Regions from separate parts of the Bradyrhizobium sp. 192 genome, predicted to be linked through region 2. Evidence: riboswitches for the same ligand, from Rfam matches in the RefSeq annotation. Region 2 holds a riboswitch; the other holds the start of a gene.
The links. A riboswitch is a leader RNA that binds a small molecule or an ion and turns the genes downstream of it on or off. The one in region 2 is predicted to bind fluoride.
Positions count from the first base shown of each region.

Region 1: linked by a shared signal. The riboswitch ahead of IVB24_RS14300 (MFS transporter) and the one ahead of IVB24_RS16710 (DUF190 domain-containing protein) in region 2 are both predicted to bind fluoride.

Region 1 is NZ_CP064690.1:3,134,301-3,142,545, forward strand. Features, by position in the region: gene IVB24_RS14285 (hypothetical protein) at 1-473, opposite strand, end outside; gene clpS (ATP-dependent Clp protease adapter ClpS) at 554-859, opposite strand; gene crcB (fluoride efflux transporter CrcB) at 998-1,381, opposite strand; gene IVB24_RS14300 (MFS transporter) at 1,410-2,681, opposite strand; fluoride riboswitch at 2,718-2,795, opposite strand; gene IVB24_RS14305 (DUF1194 domain-containing protein) at 3,095-3,958, shown strand; gene IVB24_RS14310 (hypothetical protein) at 4,124-4,762, shown strand; gene IVB24_RS14315 (hypothetical protein) at 4,960-5,571, shown strand; gene IVB24_RS14320 (Tat pathway signal protein) at 5,568-6,563, opposite strand; gene IVB24_RS14325 (methyltransferase) at 6,738-7,985, opposite strand; gene IVB24_RS14330 (TlyA family RNA methyltransferase) at 7,978-8,245, opposite strand, start outside.
Region 2 is NZ_CP064690.1:3,679,366-3,687,610, forward strand. Features, by position in the region: gene IVB24_RS16705 (EamA family transporter) at 1-417, opposite strand, end outside; gene IVB24_RS16710 (DUF190 domain-containing protein) at 423-2,225, opposite strand; fluoride riboswitch at 2,317-2,393, opposite strand; fluoride riboswitch at 2,545-2,605, shown strand; gene IVB24_RS16715 (DUF1254 domain-containing protein) at 2,872-3,456, opposite strand; gene IVB24_RS16720 (DUF1214 domain-containing protein) at 3,453-4,031, opposite strand; gene IVB24_RS16725 (PBP1A family penicillin-binding protein) at 4,041-6,329, opposite strand; gene IVB24_RS16730 (YcgN family cysteine cluster protein) at 6,624-7,139, shown strand; gene IVB24_RS16735 (MDR family MFS transporter) at 7,296-8,245, shown strand, end outside.

The DNA.
Region 1 (8,245 bases), 550 kb from region 2:
CGCTCGGCGCGGAGGATCATGAGCAGCACGAGTGCGGCGATCCATGCGCTCCAGAATCGACCGGGATGGGTGAACTGGTCGAATGCCATGCCGTCGAGGCCCGCCATCAGATGATACGAAGCCCCGTAGCCGATCGTTGCGCCGCCGAGCGCCGCTGCGATCATCACGAGCATGATCCGCCACAGGATCGAGAAGGAGAGCTTGAACTGCTCGCCCATTGTCAGCGTCCCGAGCGAGGATTGGCCGCCGGCCGCCTCGATCGATTGTCGTGCCGTCGCAAAGAAGGCCAGCAGCACCGAAATGTCGGCAACGATGATGGCCGGCAGCGCCACGCCGCCGCCGCCGAACGCGATCACGCGCATGGCGGCCGCGAGGATCAGCCAGGGCAAAGCGTGCAGCAGCTTGAACGGACCGAACGAGGTTTCGGGGCGGGCTCGCTCGAGTGCGAGCTGTTTGCGCAGTGCGACTGTCATCGCGTTGTGGTGACACAGGAGATTAAACCTGCGGTAGCGCCGATCGCTAAAATTGACCCGAAGGGGACAGACCGTGCCTGTTATTCCTCCGGCTCGGTCGTGAACAGCAGCGGATAGCCCTTGGTGCGGGCCGCGTCAGTGGCGCGCGTGGCCTTGGTTTCGGCGACGTCCTTGGTGAACACGGCGACGACGCAGGCGCCCAGCTTGTGGGCCGTGATCATCACCTTGTAGGCCTGATCCTCGGTCATGCGGAACTCGGCCTTCAGGATCATCGTGACGAACTCGCGCGGCGTGTAGTCGTCGTTGATCAGGATGACCTTGTGCAGCTTCGGCCGTTCGACCTTGGTCCTGGTCCGTGTCTTCGGTTTTGTGGTGGTGCCGCTCATCGTATCCCAAAACGCTCTCGCCCTGATGAGCGAGCAGCCGGCACATCATACTCCAGGATGAGGGGCCTCTCCAAGGCAGGATGGCTTCCGTCATGCCGTCGTGACTGGCAGCGATGCATCGAACGCGCCTGCTCCCGGCTAGGGAAGGGCGCGAACGAGATGGAGCGCGGCGATCAGGGCGCCGACCGACAAGACGACCGATGCGATCATGTAGGCGGCGGATGCCCATGTCTGGCCGCGCTCGATCAGGTACCAGGCATCCAGCGAGAAGGTCGAGAACGTGGTGTAGCCACCGCAAATTCCGACGGTCAGGAAAATCCGCGCGGCCTGCGGCAGGTTCCATCTGGTTGCGAATAGCGCGGTGAAGGTGCCGATCAGGAACGATCCGGTCACGTTGATGATCAGCGTGCCCCATGGAAAATCCGTGCCGAACGCCCGGCCCGAGCCGATCGCGACGAGATAGCGGACGACCGCGCCGAGGGCGCCGCCGGCGGCCACGGCGAGAATGGACTGAATGTTCAAGCTCTCGTTCCCCTGTTTGCGAATTGCATCATTTGTCCTCCGCAGCGAGGCCGTTGCCGACGGCGAGCAGACCCACGAGCGCGATCAATGCGAATCCGAGCCCTGCGAGGAATGTGCCGGCCGGACCATAGGTGTCCCACAGCGCGCCGGCGATCACACTCGCGGCCAGCAAGGCAAGGCCGGTGAACAGGTTGAAATAGCCGAACGCGGTGCCACGCAGGCTGGGCGGCGCGGCGTCGGCGACGAGCGCCGAGAGCAATCCTTGCGTCAGTCCCATATGCAGCCCCCACAGCACGACACCGAGGGCGAGGCCGCCGAGGCTCGGCAGCAGTGCCAGCGCGAGATCGGCCCCGGCGAGGAACACGAGCCCGAGCGCGAGCAGGCCGGTCCGGTTGATCCGGTCCGAGAGCACGCCGGCCGGATAGGCCGACAGCGCATAGACGACGTTCATCAGCACCAGCACCGCCGGCACCCACATCACATTGAGTCCGATGTTCTGTGCGCGCAGGATCAAAAAGGCCTCGCTGAAGCGCGCGAGGGTGAAGACGATTCCGACGGCCACGACGCGCCAATAGACCGCGCCGAGCTGCCGCATCGCGGCGAGATTGAGCGGATTCCCTGCAGGCTCCCGGCCCGGATCCGGATCCGGCTCGCTCACCGCGAACGCGATCAGTCCAAAGGACAGGAATGCCGGCAGCACCGCCACCCAGAACACCGCGGCAAAGTTGTCAGCGGTCCACCACATCATGCCGATCGCCACGAGCGGTCCGACGAAGGCGCCGATGGTGTCGAGCGACTGCCGCAGGCCGAAGCTGGCCCCGCGCAGGCCGCGAGGTGCGATATCGGCGATCAGCGCATCGCGCGGCGCGCCGCGAATGCCCTTGCCGACGCGGTCGACGAAGCGCGCCGCCACCAGCCATCCGATGCTGGGCGCAAGCGGGAATAGCGGCTTGGTGAAGGCCGCGAGGCCATAGCCGAGCGCCGCGAGCAGCTTGCGCTTGCCGAGCCAGTCGGACAATGCGCCGGAAAAGATCTTGGTGATCGAGGCCGTCGCCTCCGCGATGCCCTCGATGAAGCCGACGGTGAGCGTCGAAGCGCCGAGCACGGTGACGAGATAGACCGGCAGCAGCGCGTGGATCATCTCGGAGGAGATGTCCATCAGCATCGAGACGAAGCCGAGCACCCAGATCCCCCTGGGCAGCGCGCGGCGTGCAGCATTCGGTGTCGTCGTCACGTCTTCGCCTTCTCCTGTCCTTTGCCGCCAGACAACAAAAAACCCGCCATTGGCGGGTTTGTCCATGCTCCCGCCGAAGGCAGAGGCGCAAAGAACACCCCTCCTCAAGCAGGAGTCATCAGCCCATCACGGTCAAAGACCGCCGGGCGGTTATCGGGGGACTCCATCCCCATCTGTGCGGCCAACCTAGCACGGAAATCGCTTCGGACAAGTGGGCGAGCGCTCTGTCCCCGGTTCGTCGTTCCGGCTTCGCGCATCGTGAGCCCAATGATGCGAGCGATCCGGCGTGTTCCGGCGGCGCGAGCGCGGCAACACGGTGGCAGCTTTGCGCAAGGCGCGCACATCCCTAAGCCGCAGCTTCTTGGCTCGCAAATCCTTAACTCGCCAATCCTTAACTCGAATGTGAAGCGTGAGCGATCTTCGCCCTTTGCGGCTCGGCGATTGCATGTCACCATCGCGTCATACGACGGGAGACTGCGATGCGCTTGCTGTTCTCGATCGGGGCTGTGCTGGTGGCCGGCATGTTTGCCGGAGGGGACGTCGCGGGCATCGCGGCACCAGGACCGAAATTCGAACCGCCAAAGAACGAGCCGCGGCGGTTTGCGGCCGACAGGGACACGCAGACGGTCGACGTCGAGCTGATCCTCGCCGTCGACGTGTCTTACTCCATGGACATGGACGAACTCGCGATCCAGCGCGAAGGCTACGCGCAGGCGATCCAGTCGAAGGAGTTCCTTCAAGCGCTGAAGCTCGGCCCGAACGGCCGGATCGCGGTGACCTATTTCGAGTGGGCGGCCTCGAGCGACCAGAAGATCATCATCCCCTGGCGGCTGGTCGACGGTCCGGAGACGGCGGATGCGGTCGCCGCCGAGATCATGAAGACGCCGATCCGGCGCGCCTCGCGCACCTCGATCTCCGGCGCGATCACGTTCGCGATGCCGCTGTTCGACGAGGATCCCTATCGGGGCTTGCGCCGCGTCATCGACATTTCCGGCGACGGCCCCAACAACAATGGCGGCCCGGTCACGGTGGCGCGGGATGCCGCGCTGGAGAAGGGCATCGTCATCAACGGCCTGCCGATCATGGTCAAGGAGCCGTCCTATTCGACCATGGATATCGACAATCTCGATCTCTACTACGAGGATTGCGTCACCGGCGGTCCCGGCTCCTTCGTCATCACGATCAAGGACCGCGACAAGTTCAAGGAGGCGATCCGCACCAAGCTGCTGATGGAGGTCGCCGGCCGCACGCCGGACCGTCCAGTGATGCGCGTCGCCGACAAGGAACCGCGCGCCAACTGCCTGATCGGCGAGAAGATCTGGTCGGACCGCTGGGGGCGCTGAAGCTGCCGGCTGAGACCTTTTGTCCATCCAACCGGCACGTGAGTTAATGGCCCGTTAACCGGTGCATGGCCCTAATCAGTCGGTTTCTGTTCGTTTCCAGCCAGCATCCTGATATTGCCGAGGCGAACGAAAGCGGGTTTGTCAGACCTGTCACCGAGCACTCCAATGGCCGTCATCTCATCGAGCACCAACCAGATTTCGCCCGCCAACGAGCGTCTGTACCACCAGAGCGCGCTGGTCGGCGATTGGAAGGGCAATTGGGTGGGCAACGGCAATCAGCCCGTCGGCTTCAAGGTCGTGAACATCCGCGGTGCCCGGGCGCAGGTCGAGTACACCCATAACGGGCATACCGAGCGCGGCTTTGCCGAGGTCCAGGGCACGCTCATCACCTTCGGCGGGGTCACGGTCGGCACCAAGGACGGCAAGAACATGGTGATGCTGTTCTCCTTCGGAGGCGCCGGCAAGCAGACCGCGAACCTCGAGAAGCAAGCCCCACCGGCTTCCGACAGCCGTCTCATGGGAAGCTGGGGCGGTTATTCCAGCGACAACGGCAAGAGCGCGAGCTTCAAGGTGCTCGCGGTCAATGGCAAGGAAGCGCAGGTCAGCGTCACCACCGACGGCATCACGCGCCAGGGCACCGGCTACGTCTACAAGAACGTCATCATGTTCGGGCAGACGCAGATCGCGACCGATGACGGGCAGAACGGCAAGGTCATCTATCAGGTCGGCACCAAATCCTTCATGGTGCCGGTGACGAAATATCCGCCGGCCGACACGTCGTCCACCGTCGACAAGACGGCATAGCTTTCACGGCCGCGGTGCGCCGGATTGCGCCGGTGGCTTTAACTGTCGGTCGCCTCTCTCAGAATCGTGCAGGCCTGTTCGAAGCCGCTAACACGGATCGATCGCCAAGCTGCGGCTGCGACGTTGGCGGGGGGGCTCCGCTGGCATTGGGGATGTTCGAGGCGTATAATTCGCAAAAGTCCTCACGGTAGCCTTCTATGCCCAGCCTCGTCTCATCACGTCATCTTGCAACTCTGCTTTCCGTGCTTTGCCTGACCGCAGCACCCGCCTATGCGCAGGTTGCGCCGCTGCAATATTGGATCCCCGGCGGGCCTTTCGGCCTCGGCGGTGGCGCGGGCCAGAGTTCCGATACTGACGGTAATTTCGCCAGCTTCAATGCCGGCGGTGCGGATTGGCGCAGCGGGTCGAATGGCTTCTTCGTCGGCAGCCAGCGCGGCAATCTCAATTGGAGCGGGTTCAGTCAGACCGGCCTCGGTCAGAACGGACTTGCCGGCAATTTCAGTGCGCTCTCATTTGACAGCACGCAGTTCGGCTACAACACCAAGACGATGGGTGGCATGCCCGTGACATTCTTCGCCGGTTTCGACACGTTGAAATATGGCAATGGCATCGGCAGCTCGGTTGCGCCGTTGACCGGCGCGGCACCCGGCACCAGCGCATTTGCCGGTGTCGAATTCAAGCCGACCTCCAACCTCAGCCTGTCGTTCGGAGCCGGTTTCATCCAGCAGGATTCCGGCCGCATGGATAGCGATATCAGATCGAACATGCTGCCCGGCGAGTCGCCGGCCCTGAGTGGCCTTCGGCGTTAGGATCGCATCACCAGTTCCGGCGGACGCCGCAGCGACTTCGGCAGGTCCGGGCCGTAACCGAAGCGCATCACGATATCAGCGCGCCGCTCGCCGAGCCCGAGCGAGGTCGCAAATTGCGGCCTCAGCGCCGCCACCTCCACCGGCTGGTTGACGAAGGAATATTTCAGTCCCAGCGCGGTCGCCTGCAAGCCGAAGCGCTGGCAGGCACGGCCGACCGCGATCCAGTGTGATTTGTCGCTGCGATCTGCCGCGAGCACGACGACGCCCGCGGAGCTGGCAAGCTGTTCGCGATATTTCTTGTTTTCTCCGCTCTCGGTGAAGAAGAACTTCAGCAGCGGCCGCGCCAGCCATGACGGAAGGGACGGATTTCCCGACGCAGGAGAGAACAACCCGTCCATGGTCGCGAGCGCCTCGGTCTCGTTGAAGCGAAGCCAGCTCACGAGCTCGCGCATGAAGGCCTTGTCGCGCATTTGTGCCGAGTTGCCCTCGAGCACATAGTCGGTGACACCGGCGATCGCGGCGCGCTCGGTCATCAGTATGGCCGTGACGTCAGGTTCGCGACAGGCGTTCTCGAGCTGGCGCAAGATCTCGGGCGCGGCCTGCCTTCCGTCGAACGTGGCGCGGGTGCATTGCCTGGCTGGAATTGCGGCCGCCAACGCCGATGGGGCCGGCGGGGCCTGCTCGAGCGTGATCACGATCCGGTCGCCATCGATGACCGGATCGGCGCGCCAGCCCAGCGTGGATGCGGCGAGGACGAGGTTTTCGGCGGCGCAGCCGAGACTGACGAAGAGGTGATGATCGTCCGGATCGACGGCGGGACAGCGGCGCGCGAAGTCCGGTGCGATCGCGATCTCGTTGCCGCGAGCGGAGAAGATCCATGGCTGGGTGTTGTGGCTGTTGGCGGCGAGGGTGGCAAAGCGCACGAGCTCGCGATCCCGAGGCGCGGCCTGCAGTGCGACGCGTGATGACGTTGCCGCTTCGTCATAGGTCATGGCCGCAGCTGCAGCTGGGCCACCGACGGCTGCAGTAGAAAGTCCTAGCGCTGCCGCGATGAATTGACGTCGGTCAACCACGAAGGTTCGCTCCACGTTGAATTGCGCAGGACGCTTTTAGCGCTGGTGGAAGACGGAGCAATTGACGAGCCTCAAGGTTGGAGAACCCTCGCTCTACCGCGTGAACTTGGCGACGAGCTCCACATGCGGCGTGTGCCGGAACTGGTCGACCGGAACGACGCTGTCGATCTTGTAGCCGCCATCGATCAGCAGCCGCGCGTCGCGGGCAAAGGTGGCGACGTTGCAGGACACCGCGACCACCACCGGTACCTTGCTCGCGGCGAGCTTCAACGCCTGCGCCTGCGCGCCCTGGCGCGGCGGGTCGAACACCACGGCCTCGAAATCGCGCAGCTCCGGCGGCACCAGCGAGCGGCGGAACAGATCGCGCGGCTCGGCCTTGATCGGCTTCAGGCCCGGCGTGCGTGCGGCTTTCGCCAGCGCTGCGATGGCGCCGGCGTCGTTGTCGAAGGCCGTGACGCGCGCCTTCTCCGCGAGGCGCAGAGCGAACGGCCCGACGCCGCAGAAGAGATCGAGAACCTCCTTGGCCTTGCCGATGCGTTCCGCGACGAGCGCGGCCAGCGTCTCCTCGCCCGCGACGGTTGCCTGCAGGAACGAGCCCGGCGGCAGTGTCACCTCAGCGCGGCCCATCTTTATTGTCGGCGCCAGGCGTTGCAGCACCAATTCGCCATGGCGCGTCAGCCGCGCCAGGCGGTGCTGCTCGGCGACGCGCGAGAGCGCGGTGACGAGCGGCGTCGGCAGCGGGCCGGAGCCGCGGACGTCGACATCGAGGCCGTTGGCGGTGGCGGTGACCTGGATGTCGAGCGGCTTGGTCACCGGCATCCTGGACGTCAGCGGCTCCGCCAGTGCCCAGGCGGCATCGAGCGCGCCATTCAGCGCCGGATCGAGGATCGGGCAACGATCGATCGGAATGACGTCGTGCGAGCTTGCCGCCGCAAAACCGACCTTGAGGACGTCATGCGTGCCGAAGCGGCCGTGCAGCGTGATGCGCCTGCGCCCGGCGCCGTGGGCATCGACCAGCGGTGCGACTTCGCAATCGATGCCGGCCTGCGCCAACGTTTCCACCACGATGCCGCGCTTCCAGGCGTGATACGGCTCGGCCGCCCAATGCTGGATGGCGCAGCCGCCGCAGACGCCGAAATGCGGACAGAACGGTTCGATCCGCTCTAGGCTTGCGAGGTCGACCGCGAGCAGCTTGCGCCGGTCGGGATGATTGCCCACGACGTGATCGACCTCGACGGTCTCGCCGCCAAGCGTATAGGGCACGTAGATTGCTTCGCCGGCGTCAAGGCAGACGCCGTCGCCGCGATGGCCGACGTGGTCGATGGTCAGGCGCTCAACCACGACGCGCGCCCAGGAAGAATTCGATATTGCCGTCGCCGCCCGCAATCGAGGAAGGGAACACCTCGATGTCGGTGCAGCCGAGCGAAGCGGCAAAGGCTGCGATGTCGTCGCAGATCTCCCGGTGCACGGCGGCGTCGCGGACGATGCCCTTCTTGTTGTGCTTCCTGTCAGCCTCGAATTGCGGCTTGATCAGCGCCAGCAGGCTCATCGGCGCTGCCGCCAGCGACAGCGCCACCGGCAACACGGTCTTCAGCGAGATG
Region 2 (8,245 bases):
CACCGCCCCGCAGGCGATCATGACCACACCGAGCCAGTTCGGTAGGGCGAGCCGCTCGCCCAGGAACATGACCGCGAACAGCGATACGAACACGACGCTCAGTTTGTCGATCGGCGCGACGCGGGCGGCCTCGCCCAGTTTAAGGGCCCGGAAATAGCAGATCCACGATGCCCCGGTCGCAGCCCCTGACAGGACCAGGAAGACCCACGTCTTCCCGGAGACTCCTGAGGGGTCCTGCCAGTGCCCAGTAGCCCAGACGATGGCGCCTGCTGTGGCCAGAATGACGATGGTCCGGACGAGCGTCGCGAAGTCGGAATTGACGTTCTCGATACCTACCTTGGCGAAGATCGCCGTGAGAGCGGCGAACGCAGCCGAAAGGAGAGCCCAGAAGAACCACGAACCGATGATGCTTTTCACGACGGCTACGCGCGCAGCACTTCTTCGATCTTGACCACGTCCCCCGTCAAATTCCAGTGTTCGACGTGCTTGTAGACGATAACCTTGCGTTTGAGCATATCGCCGTGCGTGCGGCAAAATTCCTCGAGATCCGACCGCGGCGCGATGAGTTCGACGCACATCGTCAATTCCGGGTTGGGCACTTCATAGCCTTCTTCTTCGAGCTTGCCGCGGTTGCTGTAGCCGAAATGGGTGTGATGCGCGGTCGCATTCATGATGCCCGCGGCCTTCGCCTGCATCACCAATTCGCGGTAGAGCGGACGGGCGCCAAAGAAGCGACGACCAACTCCAACGGCCTTCTCGCGCGGCTTCAGGTAGATGCGAATCATACCGATTTCCTTGTGGGCGAGCGTATGGCGGGCCATGACGTCTTCTTTCTTTTGGATTGGGAGGATGTTGGAGCGTGACTGGACCCGGTCGACGAAGTCGCCGAGGGCCTGGACGTTCAGATCCCGGACCTGCCGCATGGACAGATCGGGAGGAATGTACGCAGCTGCCGTCTTGGGTGTGCCGAGGCGCTGCGACATGTAAATGCTGGAGTGCCCGCTGCAGAGGTACGCCACGAAGCAGGCGACTGCGATGTAGACGGAATGAAGTGAGCCGAAGAGTTCCACTCCCATGATCATGCAGGCGAGCGGCGTGTTGGTCGCGCCGGCGAACACCGCGACGAATCCGAGACCCGCGAACAGATCCGACGGCGCGCCGAATAGCGCGGCGAGAGCGTTTCCAAGCGCCGCGCCGATGAAGAACAGAGGCGTCACCTCGCCGCCCTTGAAGCCGCTACTCAGTGTGACGACGGTGAAGACCGTCTTCCACAGCCAGCTCCAGTGATCGACATGGCCGGGCAGAAAGAATCCGGCGATCGTGGCGTCGGCCGGGTTGGGCGACCAGACACCCAGGCCCAGATATTCCCGCGTACCCAAAGCGTAGACGAGACCGATCAATATGACGCTGGCAATGACCGGGCGCAAAGGAGCGTATGGACATATGGCCTTGAAGGACGCCGTCACCAGGTGGGAGAATTCGCTGAAAAAGCGGGCCGCGAGACCGAAGAGACCGCCGGCGATAATCACCTTGAACAGCAACAGCGCGTTCAGGTGAAAGCCGGTCGCGTCGGTCGCGTTCGCGAGATAAGCGATCGAGTAGTGGGTGTGCTCGATCCCCCAAGCGTGACAGCTCCAGTCGCCGGCGATGGCTGCCATCAGACACGGCAGCAGCGCTTCGTACTGCATGCGGCCGATCGTCAGCACTTCGAGTGCGAATACCGCTCCTGCGATAGGTGTCCCGAAGACCGCGCCGAAGCCGGCGGCGATACCGGCCATCAGGACAATGCGCAGGTCCGCCTGCGAAAGCTTGAACGTCTTCGCGAAAGCAGCAGCGATGCTGCCGCCCAGTTGGACGGCCGTGCCTTCGCGGCCGGCTGAGCCGCCGACCAGATGAGTCAACACGGTCGTCACCAGGATGAGCGGCGCCATCCGGAGCGGGACGCCGCCACCCGGCTCATGGATCTGCTCGACGATCAGATTGTTGCCGCCCTCGGCGGACCGACCGAAGTGCTGATAAGCCAGCACCATCAAAAATCCGGCGATCGGCATGCCGTAGATGAGCCAGGGAAAATCGAAGCGAGCGCGAGTTGCCTGGTCCAACGCCCACAGGAAGAGGGCGCACAGAGATCCGACGGCTGCGGCCATCGGCACGACGATGCCGATCCACTTGACCAGACTACGCAGTTGCTCGGCGCGGAGACCGAAGAAGCCAACCGGCGACATCACGATACACCGCCTGAACGGCCGGTTATCACGATCGACAAGATTGAAATCAGAACTCGAAGCACGACCCTACTCCTTCGCCGCAAGGGCAAATCAAGTAGGAATCATCAGCTTCTCCTGGAAGCGGTTCGGCACTAAGCCCGGCAGAAATCCATTACCGTGGGCTTAGTTATCGGTAGGACAGCAAAGCTGTCAATATCACTTTGTTGGGCAGCAGATGCCTAGAAAATGTGTCGATACGGCGTAGCGCCGTCCGCCGCAGTTCGGTTCCTAACTGTTGAAAGAAGCCTTGCCTCAAAAGAAGTCGTGCGTAATTCTTCGTATCGATGGGGATGGAGTCCCCCGACAACCGCCGCGAGGCTGATGGCTCCTACCGGGTGCAACGCGCCGGTAGGAGCTTGTACGCTGCCGGTCCCGTTGCCCTCAACCAAAGGGGTGACAGATGACAAGACTTCCGAACTCTCTATCAATCGCGCTCTGCCGGCAATTCGTGATGGCCGGTTTCTGCGGTGGATACGCCACACGCTCCCTTATGGGATTGAGTACATTCATCCTGATTTTGGACGGGCACTGGCTGCTCGGCGTTGGATACGTCATGGGGTTGTTTTCGCAGTTTTTGTTTTGAGCGTGCGCGAAAGGCGTGCAATCACCGCCGGCCGCGCGGCGCCTCGGCCTTGGCGGGCTGCTCGGTCTGCGGGCCGCAGCTCGCGGCTTGAAGCGTGGCTTGCGCCTGCGGCATCAGGCCGGGCTCGGGGGCGAGCGCCTTCATCAAGATCAGGCCGGTGGTGCTGGGAGAATCGATGATCAGGCGGTCGGCCGCGGTGATCTCTTCGTCTTCCGGCAACTCGCTGTGCTGCGCTTCCGTCATCAGGTCGAGCTCGATCACCTTGCGGCCCGCCGAGCGGTCGTTGATGGCGTAGTAGGCGATCTCGTTGCGGGTGTAGAACGACACCGAGGTGTAGGCCTGGCTCACCGGCACCGTCAGCTTGATCGGTCCGCTCGAGAGGTCGTAGCGGCAGATCGCCAGCGCAAAGGCGGGATCCATGAACGGCATCGGCGACGTCTGCGGATCGGCGAGGGGAAGCTCGCTGACGCCGTTGAGCTTTGTCATCGGCGTCAGCCGCGAATAGGCGTCCTGCGTCGCGATCCGCGGCAGCGCCAGCACGCTGACGAGGTGGACCACGAGGCCCAGCACCACGCCGGCAACGACGGTGAACAGCAGGCGGATCATGAGCAGCCCACGGTCGAGATGGAGGGCATCGGCGCATCGCGCTGGGTGCGCGTGGCAACGCCGACCGGGGTGTCGTAAAGGCGGAGCATCAAGGCGTAGCGCTCGATGCCGCCGGTCGGCAGCCAGTTGCCGGCGCGCGAGCGCGAGGCGATGCGTATCTCGAACGAGCCGTCGGATTGCCGCACGATCTCCTGGCTGGTGAAGCCGTAGCGCTGCAGCGAATTGGCGACGAGGTGGCCCTTGCGGTCGTAGAGCGTCAGCGTCCAGAACCGCGCCGGCGGCGTCACGCCGGAGACGATCACGTCGCAGCGGCCGTCGAGCGCCTTCTTCTTGTCGTCGGTGGTGGCGGTGAAGGCGACGCCGTCGCCGGTGCCGATCGGCAGCTCGCCGTTGCGCACGATGGTGGCGCGCGAATAGGGATCGACGTCGGCGGTGCCGGTGCGCGGGCGCGCGGTCCAGGGGCCGATGGTCAGCGCGCCGATCTCGGTGCCGCGCGTCGTCGTCATCCAGGTCGCGCCCAGGCCGACCACCGTCGCGAGCAGAAGGGCCGTCAATGTGATCAGGATCAACCGCACTTGTTTCGATCAGTTCTTGCGCGGGGCGGAAGCGTTGGCATTTTCTTCCGCATAGTTCTGCGGAAAGGCGAGCGCGCTCGTCGCCGAGGACGGCCTGGCCGCCTTGGTGCCGGCATCCGCCGATTTCCTTGCGGTCTTGGCTGCGTCGTCCAGCAGCTTCTCGACGCGCACCAAAATGTCGGCGCCGCGCTTGGTCAGCACCGGCGGCGGACCGGGCTTGGTCTCCAGCACCTTCGGCGCCGCGTTGGCCTGCGCGTTGCTGATATGCTGCGGCGGCAGCTTCTGGCCCATGCCGACGCCGGGGATTTCCCGCACCTCGACGCCCTGATGGGCCGCGAGCATGATGTCGTGCCAGGTCTGCGCCGGCAGCGAGCCGCCGGTCATGCGGTTGGTCGGCGAGTAGTCGTCGTTGCCGTACCAGACCGCGCAGGTGAAATTGCCGGTGTAGCCGACGAACCAGGCGTCGCGATACGCGTTGGTCGTGCCGGTCTTGCCCGCGGTCGGAATGCCGTCGAGCGCGGCGCGGCGCGCGGTGCCCTCGCTGACGACGTGGCTCATCATGCCCGCCATGTCGGCGGCGACGGAGGCGGGAATCGCCTGCCGCGGCTTCGGCCCGTCGCGGTCCCAGCGCCAGACTAGGTCGCCGGCGCCGGTGCGCACTTCGAGCACCGCATGCGGCGTCACTGCCTTGCCGCGGTTGGGGAAGGTCGCGTAGGCGACCGCGTGCTCGAGCACGGTGACTTCGTCCGAGCCGATCGGCAGCGACGGCGTATCGGGCAGCGGCGCCTTGAGGCCGAAGCGGCGGGCGACCTCGACGATCTTGGCGCGGCCGACCTTGGCCGGGTTCTGCGCCTTGGGCTCGTTCTTCCGGCCGATCTCGATCGACAGCTTGACCGGCACGACGTTGATCGAGCGCGTGATCGCCTGAGTCAGCGTCACCGAGCCGGAATAGGAATGGCCATAATTCTGCGGACACCAATTGCCGATGCAGACCGGGCCGTCGACCACGATCGAATTCGGCGTGTAACCGTTCAGCAGCGCGGTGGTGTAGACGTAGGGCTTGAACGACGAACCCGGCTGGCGGTAGGCGTCGACGGCGCGGTTGAACTGGCTGGCGCCGTAGTCGCGGCCGCCGACCATGGCGCGGATGCCGCCGTCGAGATCGGACACCACGGTCGCCGCCTGCGTTGCGTGATAGTCGCGGCCGAACTGGCGCAGCTGGTTCTCGACCGCGTCCTCGGCGGCCTTCTGCACGTTGGTGTCGATGGCGAGGCGCACCACGAAGACGCGCTCGGTGTAGGATTTCGGGAAGGTGTCGACCAGCTTGCGCATCTCGTCGAAGGCGTAGTCGAGATAGTAGTTCGGCGAAGCTTCGTCGCGGCGGTCGACCGCGAAGGCCGGGTTGCGGCGGGCGCCGAACACCTGGCCCTCGGTCATGAAGCCGGCATCGACGAGGTTGTCGAGCACGACGTTGGCGCGGGCGCGGGCGGCGGGCAGGTTGATGTGGGGTGCGTATTTGGTCGGCGCCTTGAACAGGCCGGCGAGCATCGCGGCTTCCGCCAGCGTCACGTCGCGCACGGACTTGTTGAAGTAGAAATGCGCCGCGCCGTCGACGCCGAAAGTGCCGCCGCCCATATAGGCGCGGTCCAGATACAGCTTGAGGATCTCGTTCTTGGTCAGGCGCCATTCCAGCCAGACCGCGAGGAAGGCCTCGTTGACCTTGCGCTCGATGGTGCGCTCGTTGCTCAAAAACAGGTTCTTGGCGAGCTGCTGGGTGATCGAGGAGCCGCCCTGGCGGACGCCGCCGGCTTGCGCGTTGGTGACGAGCGCGCGCGCGGTGCCGGCGATGTCGATGCCGAAATGGTCGTAGAAGCGGCGGTCTTCGGTCGCCAGCGTCGCCTTGATCAGCACGTCTGGAAAATCTTCCAACGGAATCGAGTCGTTATGCTTGATGCCGCGGCTGCCGATCGGGTTGCCGTAGCGGTCGAGGAACGTTACCGCGAGGTCGGACTTCTTCAGCCAGTCCTCGTCCGCAGTCTCGCGGAAGGCGGGGATGGCGAGGGTGAGCATGACCACCAGGCCGCCGAGCCCGAGGGTTGCGGCCTCCGACAGCGGCTCGATGAACACCCAGCGCTTCCAGCGCCCGACATAGAAGCGGTCCATGAAGGTCGAGTAGCGCTCGTAGAGCTCGCGGATGCCCTTGGCCGAGGAGAACAGCGAGGAATCGATGCGCGCATCGAGGTCCAGGAAGAAATTCCGGGCCTTCTGCTTCCAATGCGATGGTATGATCTGGCGCACCTAGAACCCTTGAGGCTCGCTTCAAAAGCGTTCAAGCACCCGGCCGGGGGCGGCATCGAGACGTCTTGAGGGAATGTTGCGGCAAACCCAAGGCGCCCGGCCAGCATCCGAGGGACTTGCTGTTCCTTCTAGCCGAGCGGGGCCCATAAACCAATGGTCACGCTCGCGATTTTGAGCAACAGGCTGAATTGACCCCGGTTCATTACGGGCCTCGAAGGCGCCTTGCTTGCACCACCCCGGCCGCACGCCCTAGATGGCTTCAGCCGTAGCTCTTTCGAACTTTTGTTGAGGCGCATGACCGCAGCTCCCAAACGACCTTCAGGCCAGGAAGGATTCTTCTGGAAAACCAAGACGTTGGAAGAGATGTCGGCGGGCGAATGGGAAAGCCTGTGCGACGGCTGCGGGCGCTGCTGCCTGAACAAGCTCGAGGACGAGGACACCGGGCAGATCTATTTCACCCATGTCGGCTGCAAGCTGCTCGACGGCGCCAGTTGCGGCTGCAAGGACTATCCGAATCGCTCCAACAAGGTTCCGGATTGCGTCCGCCTGACCCCGGCCAATGTCCGCACCCTGAACTGGCTGCCGCCGAGCTGCGGCTACAAGCTCGTTGCCGAGGGCCGCGACCTCTATTGGTGGCATCCGCTGGTCTCCGGTGATCCCAACACCGTGCATGAAGCCGGCGTCTCCGTGCGCGGCCGGGTCGAAGGCAGCGAGGTGGAGATTCCGGACGACGAACTCGAGAACCACATCGTGCAATGGCCGGCGCAGCTGCCGAAACGGGCCCGCCTGAAGCGACGCCCGAAGGACTGAGCCGCCGCGCGGCGCCCATCACGTCTTCGGGATGACCCGGGGGCGGGATGCACCCATGCGCCGCGATGCCTGCCCGGGACAAATTTTGCTGTCTACATTGGACTGCATAGAACGAATCCTTCGCGGCGTTGCGCCGCCACACGGCACCCGAGCGAGATGAACAAGTTCGACCGGCGGAGCAGTTCTGCCGACATCCAGACTTTGCCCGACGACATCGCCGAGGAGCTGTCCCGGCTTCCGAGCGAAGTCATCAGCGTCGATGATGCCCCGTCGATTGCGCCGCCGGTGCCGCTGTCGCAGGACGAGGTCCGCACTATCGTCATCAGCCTGATGCTGACGATGTTCCTGGCCGCCCTCGACCAGACCATTGTGGCGACCGCGCTGCCGACCATCGGACGCCAGTTCCAGGACGTCTCCAATCTCTCCTGGGTCATCACCGCCTATCTGCTCGCCTCGACCGCGGTGGCGCCGGTGTTCGGCACGCTCAGCGACATCTATGGCCGCCGCGCCATGATCATCATCTCCCTCAGCCTGTTCGTGGCGGGCTCGGTGCTGTGCGCGATCGCGCCGAGCATGCCGATGCTGATCCTGGCGCGCGGCCTTCAGGGTCTCGGCGGCGGCGGCATCATGCCTGTCGTGCAGACCGTGATCTCCGACGTCGTCTCCCCGCGCGAGCGCGGCCAGTATCAGGCCTATTTCTCCAGCGTGTGGATGGTCGGCGGCATCCTCGGTCCGGTCATCGGCGGCGTGTTCGCCGAGCATCTGCACTGGTCGATGATCTTCTGGATCAATCTGCCGCTGACTGCCGCGGCGCTCGCGCTGCTGCTGCCGAAGATGAAGAAGATCCCGGTGTTCCACCGCAAGCGCAAGGTCGACTGGCTCGGCGGCGTGCTGCTGATGGCCTCCGCCGTCGTCTTCATGCTGGTGCTGACCTGGGGCGGCACGCGCTATCCCTGGCTGTCGCCGACCGTGCTGGCGATGGTGGGCGGCGCCGTCGCGCTCGCGGTCAGCTTCGTCTGGCACGCGCGTCGCGCGGACGAGCCGTTCCTGCCGTTGAAGATGCTGACCGGATCGGTGGCGCCGTTCGCGATGACCGCCGGTGGCTG